DNA from 2 places in the Halomonas sp. THAF12 genome. Region 1 is predicted to be linked to the other one. Evidence: predicted binding sites of a transcription regulator. Region 1 holds the regulator's gene; the other holds the start of a gene.
The links. The regulator FNR, encoded in region 1, switches genes on or off when oxygen is low (the NO sensors DNR and NnrR bind a similar motif). The targets are predictions, from matches to a motif close to TTGATNTANATCAA.
Positions count from the first base shown of each region.

Region 2: the regulator FNR is predicted to act here: its motif matches at 3,794-3,807, upstream of FIU88_RS18720 (plastocyanin/azurin family copper-binding protein).

Region 1 covers NZ_CP045399.1:3,010,958-3,016,637, reverse strand. Annotated here, with positions in the region: gene FIU88_RS14015 (putative nucleotidyltransferase substrate binding domain-containing protein) at 1-1,395, shown strand, start outside; gene FIU88_RS14010 (exonuclease domain-containing protein) at 1,415-2,035, shown strand; gene ttcA (tRNA 2-thiocytidine(32) synthetase TtcA) at 2,121-3,032, shown strand; gene fnr (fumarate/nitrate reduction transcriptional regulator Fnr) at 3,301-4,044, opposite strand; gene FIU88_RS13995 (hypothetical protein) at 4,125-5,090, opposite strand; gene FIU88_RS13990 (sulfite exporter TauE/SafE family protein) at 5,179-5,680, opposite strand, start outside.
Region 2 covers NZ_CP045401.1:606-6,285, reverse strand. Annotated here, with positions in the region: gene FIU88_RS18735 (copper resistance system multicopper oxidase) at 1-1,096, opposite strand, end outside; gene FIU88_RS18730 (sensor histidine kinase) at 1,168-2,499, opposite strand; gene FIU88_RS18725 (response regulator transcription factor) at 2,480-3,145, opposite strand; gene FIU88_RS18720 (plastocyanin/azurin family copper-binding protein) at 3,154-3,654, opposite strand; gene FIU88_RS18715 (hypothetical protein) at 3,863-4,165, shown strand; gene FIU88_RS19260 (hypothetical protein) at 4,239-4,391, shown strand; gene FIU88_RS18710 (DUF411 domain-containing protein) at 4,388-4,828, shown strand; partial or broken gene FIU88_RS18705 (ISL3 family transposase) at 5,209-5,680, opposite strand, start outside.

The sequences.
Region 1 (5,680 bases):
TCCGGCTTCATGCTGGCCCGCGCCGAGGACTGCATGCGCCCGCCGCGCTGCCTGGCCGGCGAGACGACCATCGCCGAGGCGGTGCGGCGGCTGCATGACGAGGCCGTCGACAGCCTGCTGGTGGAGGGCGAGGACGGGCCGGGCATGGTCACCAAGACCGACCTGCTCGATGCCCTGGTGCTCGAGGGGCTCGGCCAGCAGACGCCGCTGTCGTCGCTGGCGCGGGGCTCGCTGATCACCGCGCGCCCCGATCAGTACCTGTTCGAGGTGCTGGTGCTGATGACCCGGCATCGCATCGAGCGGGTGGTGATCGTCGAGGACGAGGCGCCGGTGGGCGTGGTGGAGCTGACCGACGTGCTCAGCTACTTCTCCAGCCGCAGCCACGTGGTGAGCCTGCAGGTCGAGCAGGCCGGCGACCTGGAACAGCTCGCCGTCGCCAGCCGCCGCACCGCCGAGCTGGCCGGCGCGCTGATGGCCCAGGGGGTCAAGCTGCGCTTCGCCATGGGCCTGCTCGCGGCGCTCAACGGCCGCATCATCCACAAGGCCTGGGGCTTCTCGATGCCCGAGCGGCGGCAGCGCGACAGCTGCCTGATGGTGATGGGCAGCGAGGGGCGCGGCGAGCAGATGCTCAAGACCGACCAGGACAACGGCCTGATCCTCGACGATGCCCTCGACTGGCCGGACTGCATGGAGCGCATGGCCGAGTTCACCGAGACCCTGGTCCGGCTGGGCTATCCGCGCTGCCCGGGCAACATCATGGTCTCCAACCCCGACTGGGTCGGCACCGAGCGCCAGTGGAAGGCGCGCATCGCGCGCTGGGTGGAGGCCCGCGACGGCGACAGCCTGATGAAGCTGGCGATCATGCTCGATGCCCATGCCGTGGCCGGCAATCCGGCGCTGCTCGAGCGGGTGAGGGCGGCGCTGTTCGAGGCGGCGTCGAGGGACGAGCTGCTGCTCTCCTATTTCGCCCGTCCGGTGCTGCGCTTCTCCACGCCGCTGACCCTGTTCGGCTCGCTCAAGAAGCCGCAGCACGGCATCGACATCAAGAAGGGCGGCATCTTCCCCATCGTGCACGGCGTGCGGGTCATGGCGCTGGAGCGCGGCATCCTCGCCACCGGGACCCTGGAGCGGCTCGACGCCCTGGCGGCCGACGGCCGGCTCGAGGAGCGCTTCGCCGAGGACCTGGGCGAGGCGCTGTCGCTGTTCACCGAGCTGCGCCTCGAGCAGCAGCTGGCGCGCCTCGCCGGCGATGGCGAAGACGACGGTGGCGAGCCGGACCGGGTGGTGGTGCAGTCGCTGTCGTCGCTGGAGCGCGACCTGCTCCGGGAGGCGCTGCATATCGTCAAGGACTTCAAGCAGCGCCTCTCTCACCGCTATCACCTCGAATACGCCTGATCACGACAAGGACATCGACATGCTCAAGACCCTGCGCCGCCTGGTCGACCGTCACCGCCACGCCCATGGCCAGTATGGCTGGCTGTTCCGTCCCTATACCGGGGAGGAGCTGGTGGCGCTGGCCGTGCAGTCGACCGGCGGCGACGTGCGCGGCGCCGAGCCGCTGGCCATCGCCGCGGTGCGGCTGCGCGGCGACCGGGTGCTGACCAGCGAGTCGCTGGAGCTCAGGCTGGCGCGCCCGGAGGGCGTGGACGCCGAGACGCTGCGCCGCCACGGCCTGCGCGGCATCGATCTCGACGACGGCGTGTCGATCGACCAGGCGCTGGCGCGGCTGCTCGACTTCGTCGGCAACCGGCCGCTGGTGGGCTGGCGCCTGGACCGCGATCTGGCGCTGCTCAACCGCCAGCTGCGCGCCCGGTTCGGCTTCGAGCTGCCCAATGCCGGCATCGATCTGGTGCAGCGCTACCAGCGCCATCACCACCATTCGCGGCTCGAGGTGGCGCCGGCCTTCGAGCGGGTCGCCGAGCAGCTCGAGGTGCCGTTGATGGGGCGTCACAGCGTGCTGGGCACCGCCGTGACCACCGCCCTGATGCACCTGCGGCTGGACCGCGATGCGGTGCTCGCCCGTCGCAGCGGCTGAGCGGGCACCACGTCGCCAGTCTCGCGGCAGGGTGGTAGGATAGGCGCCCTTTCCCTTTCCCCGATGCCCTGGCAGCGCCCCGACCATGCAAGATGCCGTGACCTTCGATCCCCGTCCCGCCGATGAGGCCGCTTCGGCCGAGCCGTCGACCCCGTCCGCCGAGGCGCCCGACGCCAAGGCCAAGCGTGAGTTCAACAAGCTGCAGAAACGCCTGCGGCGCCAGGTCGGCAATGCGATCATCGACTTCGACATGATCCGCGAGGGCGACAAGGTGATGGTGTGCCTGTCCGGCGGCAAGGACAGCTACACCATGCTGGAGATTCTCCGGAACCTGCAGCGCAACGCGCCGGTGAACTTCTCGCTGGTGGCGGTGAACCTCGACCAGAAGCAGCCCGGCTTCCCCGAGCACGTGCTGCCCGAGTACCTGGACGGCCTCGGCGTGGACTACCACATCCTCGAGCGCGACACCTACTCGGTGGTCAAGGAGAAGACCCCGGAAGGCAAGACCACCTGTGCGCTCTGCTCGCGGCTGCGCCGCGGCTCCCTCTACGGCTACGCCGAGGAGATCGGGGCCACCAAGATCGCCCTCGGGCACCACCGCGAGGACATCCTCGAGACGCTGTTCCTCAACATGTTCTTCGGCGGCAGCCTCAAGTCGATGCCGCCCAAGCTGCTCTCCGACGACGGCAAGAACATCGTCATCCGCCCGCTGGCCTACTGCCGCGAGGCCGACATCGCCGAATTCTCCGAGCGCATGGCCTTCCCGATCATTCCCTGCAACCTGTGCGGCTCGCAGCCCAACCTGCAGCGTCAGGTGGTCAAGGAGATGCTCGCCGAGTGGGAGGCCAAGCATCCCGGCCGCCTGGAGAGCATGTTCAAGGCGGTCACCAACGTCGCGCCCTCGCAGCTGGCCGACCGCGAGCTGTTCGACTTCGCCGGGCTGGAGGACAAGCAGGCCAAGATGCAGGCCGATCGCATCGACCTGCATAACGAGTGAGTAGCGCCTAGCGGCAAGCGCCCGGGTGCTCAGTAACGGGCGGCAGATGTCGAGGAAGCCGATGAGAAACCCACGGGACGTCGAGTCCTGTGGGTTTCTTCGTTGACGTCAACAATGGCCATGACATCATTCTGCCGCGCTTGGCGCTTGGCGCTTGGCGCTTGGCGCTTGGCGCTTGGCGCTTGGCGCTTGGCGCTTGGCGCTTGGCGCTTGGCGCTTGGCGCTTGGCGCTTGGCGCTTGGCGCTTGGCGCTTGGCGCTTGGCGCCGTCAGCGACAGCCCTCTTCCTCGGCCAGCTCGGCCAGGGCGTCCAGGTCGAGGATGTTCACCTCGCGGCCGGACACGGCCACCAGGCCCTGCTGCTGGAAGCGCCCCAGGATGCGGCTGACGGTCTCCACGGCCAGGCCCAGGTAGTTGCCGATGTCGGCCCGGGACATGGAGAGGCGGAAGCTGTAGGCGGAGTAGCCGCGGCGGCGGAAGCGATCGGAGAGGCTGGCGAAGAAGGTGGCCAGGCGCTGGTCGGCGGTCTTGCGCGACAGCAGGCGCATCATGCGGCGGTCGTCGCGCATCTCCTTGCTCATGCTGCGATACAGCTGGGCACGAAGCTCCGGCAGGCGCTCGGAGAGGGCGTCGAGGCGGTCGAACGGGATCTCGCACACGGTGGTGGTCTCGAGCGCGATGACCGAGCCCGGATAGCTCGACTCGTCGATGCCGTCGAGCCCCACCAGTTCGCTGGGCAGGTAGAAGTTGGTCAGCTGATCCGTGCCGCCGCCTTCGCTGGTGACCTGCTTGAGACTGCCGGAGCGCACCGCGTAGACGCTGGTGAAGGGGCTGCCCTGGCGGAACAGCGACTCGCCCTTCTTGAGCGGCGGTCGGCGCCGGATGATGGCATCGAACTCGTCGAGGTCCTCCAGTTCGAGGGCCAGGGGCAGACACAGGGAACTCAGGCTGCAGGTCCGGCAGCGGGTCTCGTGCAGCAGGGAACGGCGCCGGCCGGCTGCGGTGTCGGGCATGCTGTCCTCCTTGATCGGGGCTTGCCTCCCCCATTATGGCGGATAGCCCCGGTTCGGGCATAGCATCCCTTGGGCGAGTCTCAGGTCAGGCCGGGGCCGGGCGGGCGAGCATTCCGCCAGCGCCCCGAGGCGGTGGCGAGCCGACCGTCGTTCAGCGCCGCCGCGTAGTCCCGGGGCGAGGTGGCGTTGCAGGCCACGGCGTCGGGCAGCCGCGAGATGGCGCCGGTGCCGAGCCCCAGTCGGTCGCGCGCCCGTTCGCGACGCGCCTGGGCGAGGGCATCCTCCAGGGCGGCGCCCCGACGGGCGTAGGAACCGTGTCCCAGTGCCCGGTAGCCGGCCTCGGCCAGGCGTTCGTCGACCCGGGCCAGCAGCGCCGTCGGCAGCGTCGATTCGCCCTCCTGCCAGGCGGGCTCCGGGCGCAGGGAGAGGCGCGGCGGCGACATGGGCAGCAGCGCGGCGAGCGCGGCGACGGCCTCCCGCGGCGGGATCGTCGGCGCCACGATCAGCACCAGGTTCAGCGAGTGCCAGCCCATGCGCACGGTCTCGTCGAGCAGCGGCTCGACGCGTGACTGCAGGCGGGGCAGGGCGTCCAGCCGGCCGGCCGCGGGCAGGCGCATGATCAGCTTCAGCCGGTTGAAGCCCAGGGCCTCCAGGTGACGCAGGGTGAGCAGATCCGTGGCGTGGGGGTCGAGCTCGACGGTGAAGTCGCGCGGGCGCCCCGGTTCGAAGGGGAAGCGGGAGGCCAGCCGGTCGACGAGGCCGCTCATCTGCGACAGGGTCAGCGAAGGCGGGAGGCCGCTTCCCCAGTGCAGGGCCTCCAGGCGTCGCTCCGGCGCCAGGCAGCGTCGCACCAGCACCATCTCGCGGTCGAGCCGGGCCAGATCGACCTCGAAGGGATCCATGCCCTTGCCGTCGCCGCGGGCATCCACGTCGTGGCGAAGCGGCAGGCGCAGATGCAGCGACAGCGGGCGGGCCTGGGTATTGCTGGCGGTCAGCGCCGCGGCGTAGTCGTCGGCGCCGAAGTCGGCGGGAAGGGTGACGGACATGGCGGAGTTCCGAGCGTTCATGTCGTCAGGCTAGTGCTCGCGGCCCCCAGGGGTGTTGCGCTGGGTCAAACGTGCGGGCGTTAGCGGCTCAATGATGCCCGGCGTGCCCGGCGTCGTGGGCCATCTCCATCGCGCCCGGCCACAGGCCCCACAGCTGCCACAGGGCGAAGCCGATGATCGCCAGCGCCGCCAGGGTGCGGGTGGCCGGATGACGGATCAGGGCGCCGAGCCGTCGCGCGGCCAGGCCGGTAGCGAGCAGCGCCGGCAGGGTGCCGAGCCCGAAGGCGCCCATCAGCGCCGCGCCTCGCAGCGGGTCGGCGCCGGCCAGGCTCCAGGTCAGCATCGAGTAGACCAGCCCGCAGGGCAGCCAGCCCCAGACCGCGCCCAGGGTCACGGCCTGGGGCAGCGTCACCACCGGCATCAGTCGCCGTCCGAGCGGCTCCAGATGGCGCCACAGGCGCCTGCCGAGCGCCTCGACCCGCAGCAGTCCCTTCCACCAGTCGGCGATGTAGAGCGCCATCAGGATCAGCATCACCGCGGCCAGGACCTGGAGCGCCTGGCGGATCCCCGGGGCCAGGCCGACCAGGGTG
Region 2 (5,680 bases), on a different replicon from region 1:
TCTCCGCGGCCATGCCCTCCCGCGGTGCCAGGGTCGCGCGGGCATAGCCGCTGCGATCCATCGATTCGGCGAAGATCGTATAGGCGGTGTCGTCCTCGGGGGCGACCAGCACGTCGTAGGTCTCGGCCACCCCGATGCGGAACTCGTCCACCGGGACCGGCTGCACCGGCTGACCGTCGGCGGCCACCACGGTCATCTTGAGCCCTGGGATGCGTACGTCGAAGTAGGACATTGCCGAGCCATTGATGACCCGAAGGCGGATCCGTTCGCCGGCCTTGAACAGCGCCGTCCAGTTCTCCTCGGGAGAGTGGCCATTGAGCAGGTAGGTGTAGGTGCTGCCGGTGACGTCGGCGATGTCGCGTGAGCTCATGCGCATCTTGGCCCACATGCCGCGCATCTCCGCCGTCGCCGCAAAGCCCTTCTCGCGCACGTCGGCGAAGAAGTCGCCGATAGTGCGTTCCTGGAAGTTGTAGTACCCCTCGGCGGTCTTGAGGTTGCGGAACACCGCCATGGGATCCTCGAAGGTCCAGTCGGTGAGCAGCAGCACGTGCTCGCGATCATAGCGGAAGGGTTCGCGCTCGGCGGCGTCGATGATCAGTGGCCCGGCATGGCCGAGCTGCTCCTGAAGGCCGGAGTGACTGTGGTACCAGTAGGTACCGTTCTGGCGTACCGGGAAGCGGTAGGTGAAGGTCTCACCGGGGGCGATGCCGGCGAAGCTGACGCCGGGAACGCCATCCTGGTCGGGCGGCAGGATCAGGCCATGCCAGTGGATGGACGTCGGCTCATCGAGCAGGTTGGTCACCCTGAGTACGGCATCTTGGCCCTCCTTGAGGCGGATCATCGGCCCGGGGCTCTCGCCGTTGATGGTGTAGGGCCGCGCCGCCTGACCATCGATCTCAAGCGACTCGCGACGGATGGCCAGCGCCACCTCCGGGCCTTCCTCGATCCCCTTGGCGTAGGTATTGGTCTGCCCCCATGGATTGGCCCAGGCAGGGCGTAGGCCAAGGGCGGCTGCCGAGCCGATGCCTAGGGCGGCACCCCCCTTGAGCAGCCGTCGGCGCGACAGCGGGTGCGTGATTACGCTGGAACGTGCCATCTGTGACTCCCGTCGATGTCAGAAGGCGACATCATGACGGGGCAAGCTGAATCACGCCTGAAAATGCCAGGTTACGGCGCATCCTTTGCAAAGGGCACGTGAATTTCCACGCTCAGACCGCCCAGGGGACTGTGTCCGAACTGGACATTCCCGCCATAGCGTTTCAAGAGCTGGTTCAGGATCGACAGGCCCAGCCCATAGCCGGGGTGTGACTCGTCCAGGCGCCACCCGCGTTCCCCCAGGCAGGCCACGTCGTCGTCCGGCACGCCGGGCCCATCATCCTCGACACGCAGGACGAGACCCTCCTCCATCACTATCTCGCAGTGAACCTCTTGGTTGGCCCATTTGCCGGCGTTGTCCAGCACGATACCGATCATCTCTGACAGGTCCTGAGACTCGATGGGAATGCGCTGTCCGGTGCCTTCGGCTACCTCCAGGGTGAAGCGCTTGGCCGGGTAAAGGGTCCGGAACATCTCGATCAGTCTGCTGGCGTCGCGGTATGGATCGGCAAGGCGCCCGACATTGGGCCCCGCGATGCGCGAGCGTCGAAGTTCAACATCGAGCTGGGCGTGAATCTCCTCCAGGCGTTCCACCAGGCGTTGGCGACGCGTGGCATCGATGGGGCGCGAGCCCCGCAGCACCTGAATGACCGCGGCCAGGGGTGTCTTCAGCGCGTGGGAGAGGTTGGCGACCGACTCACGGGAGCGCTGCAGGCGAGCATCGATCTCGTCCATGAAGCGGTTAAGCTGCCCGACCAGACTGTCGAGTTCGGAGGGGACGTCCAGAGAGAGACGATCGCGCCTGCCGGCCTGCAGCTCGCCGAGCTGGTCGCGCAGCCGCGACAGCGGCACCATTCCTCGGCTGACGGCTAGCAGGTTGAGCACCCCCAGCAGGAGCAGCAGGCTGGCGGCGATGCCGCCGACCCACCAGTGCAGGCGGTGCAGTCCCGCCTCCACTCGGGAGAAATCCTCCCCTATCAGCAGCACCCCGGGTTGATTGTCGAGGGTGAAGGGCTGGCGAAAGACCAGCAGGTGCTGACCCGCCTCACGCACCTCGGCCAGCGACTCGCCACTGTCCAGCAGTGGTCGCAGTGCCTCCTGCCAACGCGGATGGGAGGCCGAGACCTCATCGCCCAGGCGCAACACATAGAGGTGGTGGAAAATCGCGAAGCCGCGACTGGCGGAGTCCAGGACCCGCGCGGTGGCCAGATGATCGCGGCGCAGCTGCTCGATGGCGTGATCGGCCTCGCGTTCGAGCCGTTCCCCCAGGAAGTCCCGCGCCAGGTCGTTGAGCAGGATCCCGTGCAGCAGCCAGGTCAGCCCGGTGACCAGCAGGGCGATACCCGACAGCCAGGCCAGCAAGCGGAGACGCAGGCTGCGTCGGTCAATCCGCAACGAAGACATAGCCCTGGCCGCGACGGGTCTGGATGCTTGATTTGCCCAGGTAGCGGCGTAGCCGCGCGATATAGACCTCGATGAGGTTGGGGGCCGCGGCGTCCTGCTCCAGGGCGTAGAGCTGGTTGAGCAGGTGCTCCTTGGAGAGCACCCGTCCCGGATGGTGCATGAAGTAGCGCAGCAGCACGAACTCGGTGCCTGTCAGGGGGTGCCAGGTACCATCGGCCACTCGGACGCACTGGTTGGCCTCGTCCAGGGCAACGCCACCCAGCGTCAACTGATGGGAGAGTCGCCCCGACTGGCGGCGTAACAGCGCCTTGACCCGGGCGACAAGCTCGGCTTCGTGGAAGGGTTTGGTCAAGTAGTCATCCGCGCCGCCTTCGAGCCCGACGACCTTGTCTTCCCAGGTGTCCCGAGCCGTCAGGATCAGCACCGGCAGGTCCCGGCCCGACTGGCGCCACCGCCTGAGCAGGTCGAGACCCGAGCCATCGGGAAGGCCCAGGTCCATGATCGCCAGCGCGTACGTCTCGGTGGTCGAGAGCGCCTCGGCGTCTCTCAGGGACGCGGCCAAATCGACCCGGTAACCGTTGTCCTTGAGGGATTCGGCGAGGCTCTCGGCCAGCAAGTCGTCATCTTCGAGTAGCAAGAGCTTCATGCGTCGGCTCACTTGCCTAGCTGGATCTCCCCGGCCATGCCGGATTCGTAGTGCCCAGGGATATTACAGGCATAGACGAGCGACTCCACGTCAGCGGGGGCGGTCCACACCAGCTCTGCGGTGTCGCCGGGGGCGATGGTCACCGCCGGCATAGCGCCGCCATGGGCACCTTCCGCCATGTCATGGCCGCCATGGCCGTCGTGGCCGTCACCATGACCACTGTCTCCCATAGCCTGCATCATCTCGCGGTGCGCTTCCTGGGCTGCGGCATCGCCGATCACGAATTCGTGCTTCAGGTTGCCGGTGTTGACTACCTTGAAGCGCACAGTCTCTCCAGCGGTGATGCCGAGTGTCTCGGGATCAAACCACATGTCACCGGCCTCGACCTGGATGGTGCGGTCGATCTCGGCATCAGGCGTGGAGGAATGGGAGCCACCATGTTCACCGGCAGCAAGGGCGGAAGTGGCGGCCAGGCCAAGGGTGATGGCCAGCAGAGACTTACGCATCATGTAACCTCTTTGATCGTATCAGTGGAGCCTTGGTTATACTGCAGCAACCTGAAATGAGACTGAACTCGAAACCCCTTGACTCTTGTGTTACACGTAGGTTGTAGCATCCAAGGCTCTGATAAAGACCATGCCGAATCCCTTGTCCTGGATCATGTTGGACGACACGGCCACCGAGGCAGAATGGGGACTCGACCATGAGGATGACCGAATGACCTGCAATGTTCGCTGCCTGCTGCACCTCCGAGGAGTACGCCTGTTGGCGCTGCTGCTCGCGGCTCTGCTGCTGGTCGCCAGCCTGCCCGGTCATGCGTCTATGGATGACTGCGCCGTCGACTGCGGTACCTCCCAGGTCGAGATGCTCGATCACGCCAACGCCGATTGCGGCGCCTGTGCGGCATTGACCGCCACGCCGACTGTCCCCCGCGTCCCTCCAGACGCTCTTGCCGACCTGGCCGACCCGGCCGTGGTTGAGTTCATCGCTGCACCACCCCGAGAACCTCCCAGATCCTGACGTCGCTCGACTTCCCGGTAACGACATATTGGCTCGTTATCGGTGCTCCCTAACTTTCGTCAGGAGTCACATCATGTACGCCAACGATTGCTTTGCCCTGATGGGTTCAATGGGCTGGATGGGCTGGCTGATGCCTCTGAGTGTCATGCTTCTGCTCGGCCTCGGCATCGCTACTCTCGTCAAGTATCTCTTCACGTCTCGTCGTTCCCGGGAGGATCGCTCATGAAACGCCTTGTCCCCACTCTGCTTGCCTCCTCTGCACTGCTGATCGGTGCCGGCACCGCCCAGGCGGCCTTGCCCAATGCGGCGACGCTCTACAAGAACCCCCAGTGTGGCTGCTGCGATGAGTATGCCCGCCAGCTTGAGGCGCTCGGCGTCGAGGTCGCCATCGTCGACGACGTCCCGATCGGTCAGGTCAAGGAGCGAGTCGGACTGCCCTACGGACTGGGCTCCTGCCATACCATCGAGATGGGTGAGTATGTCATCGAGGGACACGTGCCCTTCGCGGCGGTGGAAAGGCTCTTCGAAGAGCAGCCCGATACCGATGGCATCGGCCTTGCGGGCATGCCCATCGGCACACCGGGTATGCCGGGACCGAAGCAGGATGACTGGAATGTCTACCAGTTTCGCGCCGGAGAAGCCCAGCCATACATGACGCTGTAACGTCGCAAGGTGATAGCGACTGCCCGGGTGATGACTCGCCCGGGCATGATGTCCGCTTTTGGCCGATAGCGGCTGTATGCAATATGGTCGTTTTCTTTACGCACGCCGACCGCCCCTCCAGGAGGCCCTGGCGGGGCGGTTTTGCGTAAAGAAATTGCGTAATTTTTTCTATTTCAAGAAAAGGGGCGTTTTTGTCTGTTATTTGGCCTACGGGTGGGAGGCCTTGAGGCAGCGATCAGGGCATCATTTGAGGCTGCTAATGTTAAGCAGCCTTGCATCTGCATAGGCATTGGCACTGCGCCTCTGGCCAGAGGCGCTTCCCTGATTATTTTGGGTATCCGGATTAAGTGGTTGATGGGCCTTCCAGCCCCATCCAACCCTTAGTCCTTCCAGAAGGTTGATAGATCGACACCGAAGTTCTTCTCAGGCTCGGGGAGTCCCATGTTGTAGGTCATGGTGGCTCTGCCCAGAAACGGGGATTCCTTGACTTGTGGCGCCTTCTTCTTGTGCTTGGTGGTATAGAGCATCCGGGCTCGCATTACCTCGAACGAATAGCCCCGGCCATCACGGTTTTTGTCCTTGGCTAGGCGGTTTATCGACTACGTGAAAGCGTTGGTGATCGGGATGTCGGTCTCAAAGTAGGTCAGCATCTCTTCACGCCAGCCACTGACGGCGCTGACGAGATCCTTCCAAACCTCCTTCTGCCCCTGAGGGATGTTGTCAATCCAGGTGGCGAGAGCCTGTTCGGCACCACGCCGATTGGTACAGTCCCAGATATGGTAGAAGCGCTCCTTGTGCTCGTAAGCCGCCAAGAGCTGGGGGGAATGCTCCTGTCCAGGTCTCCATGATGAG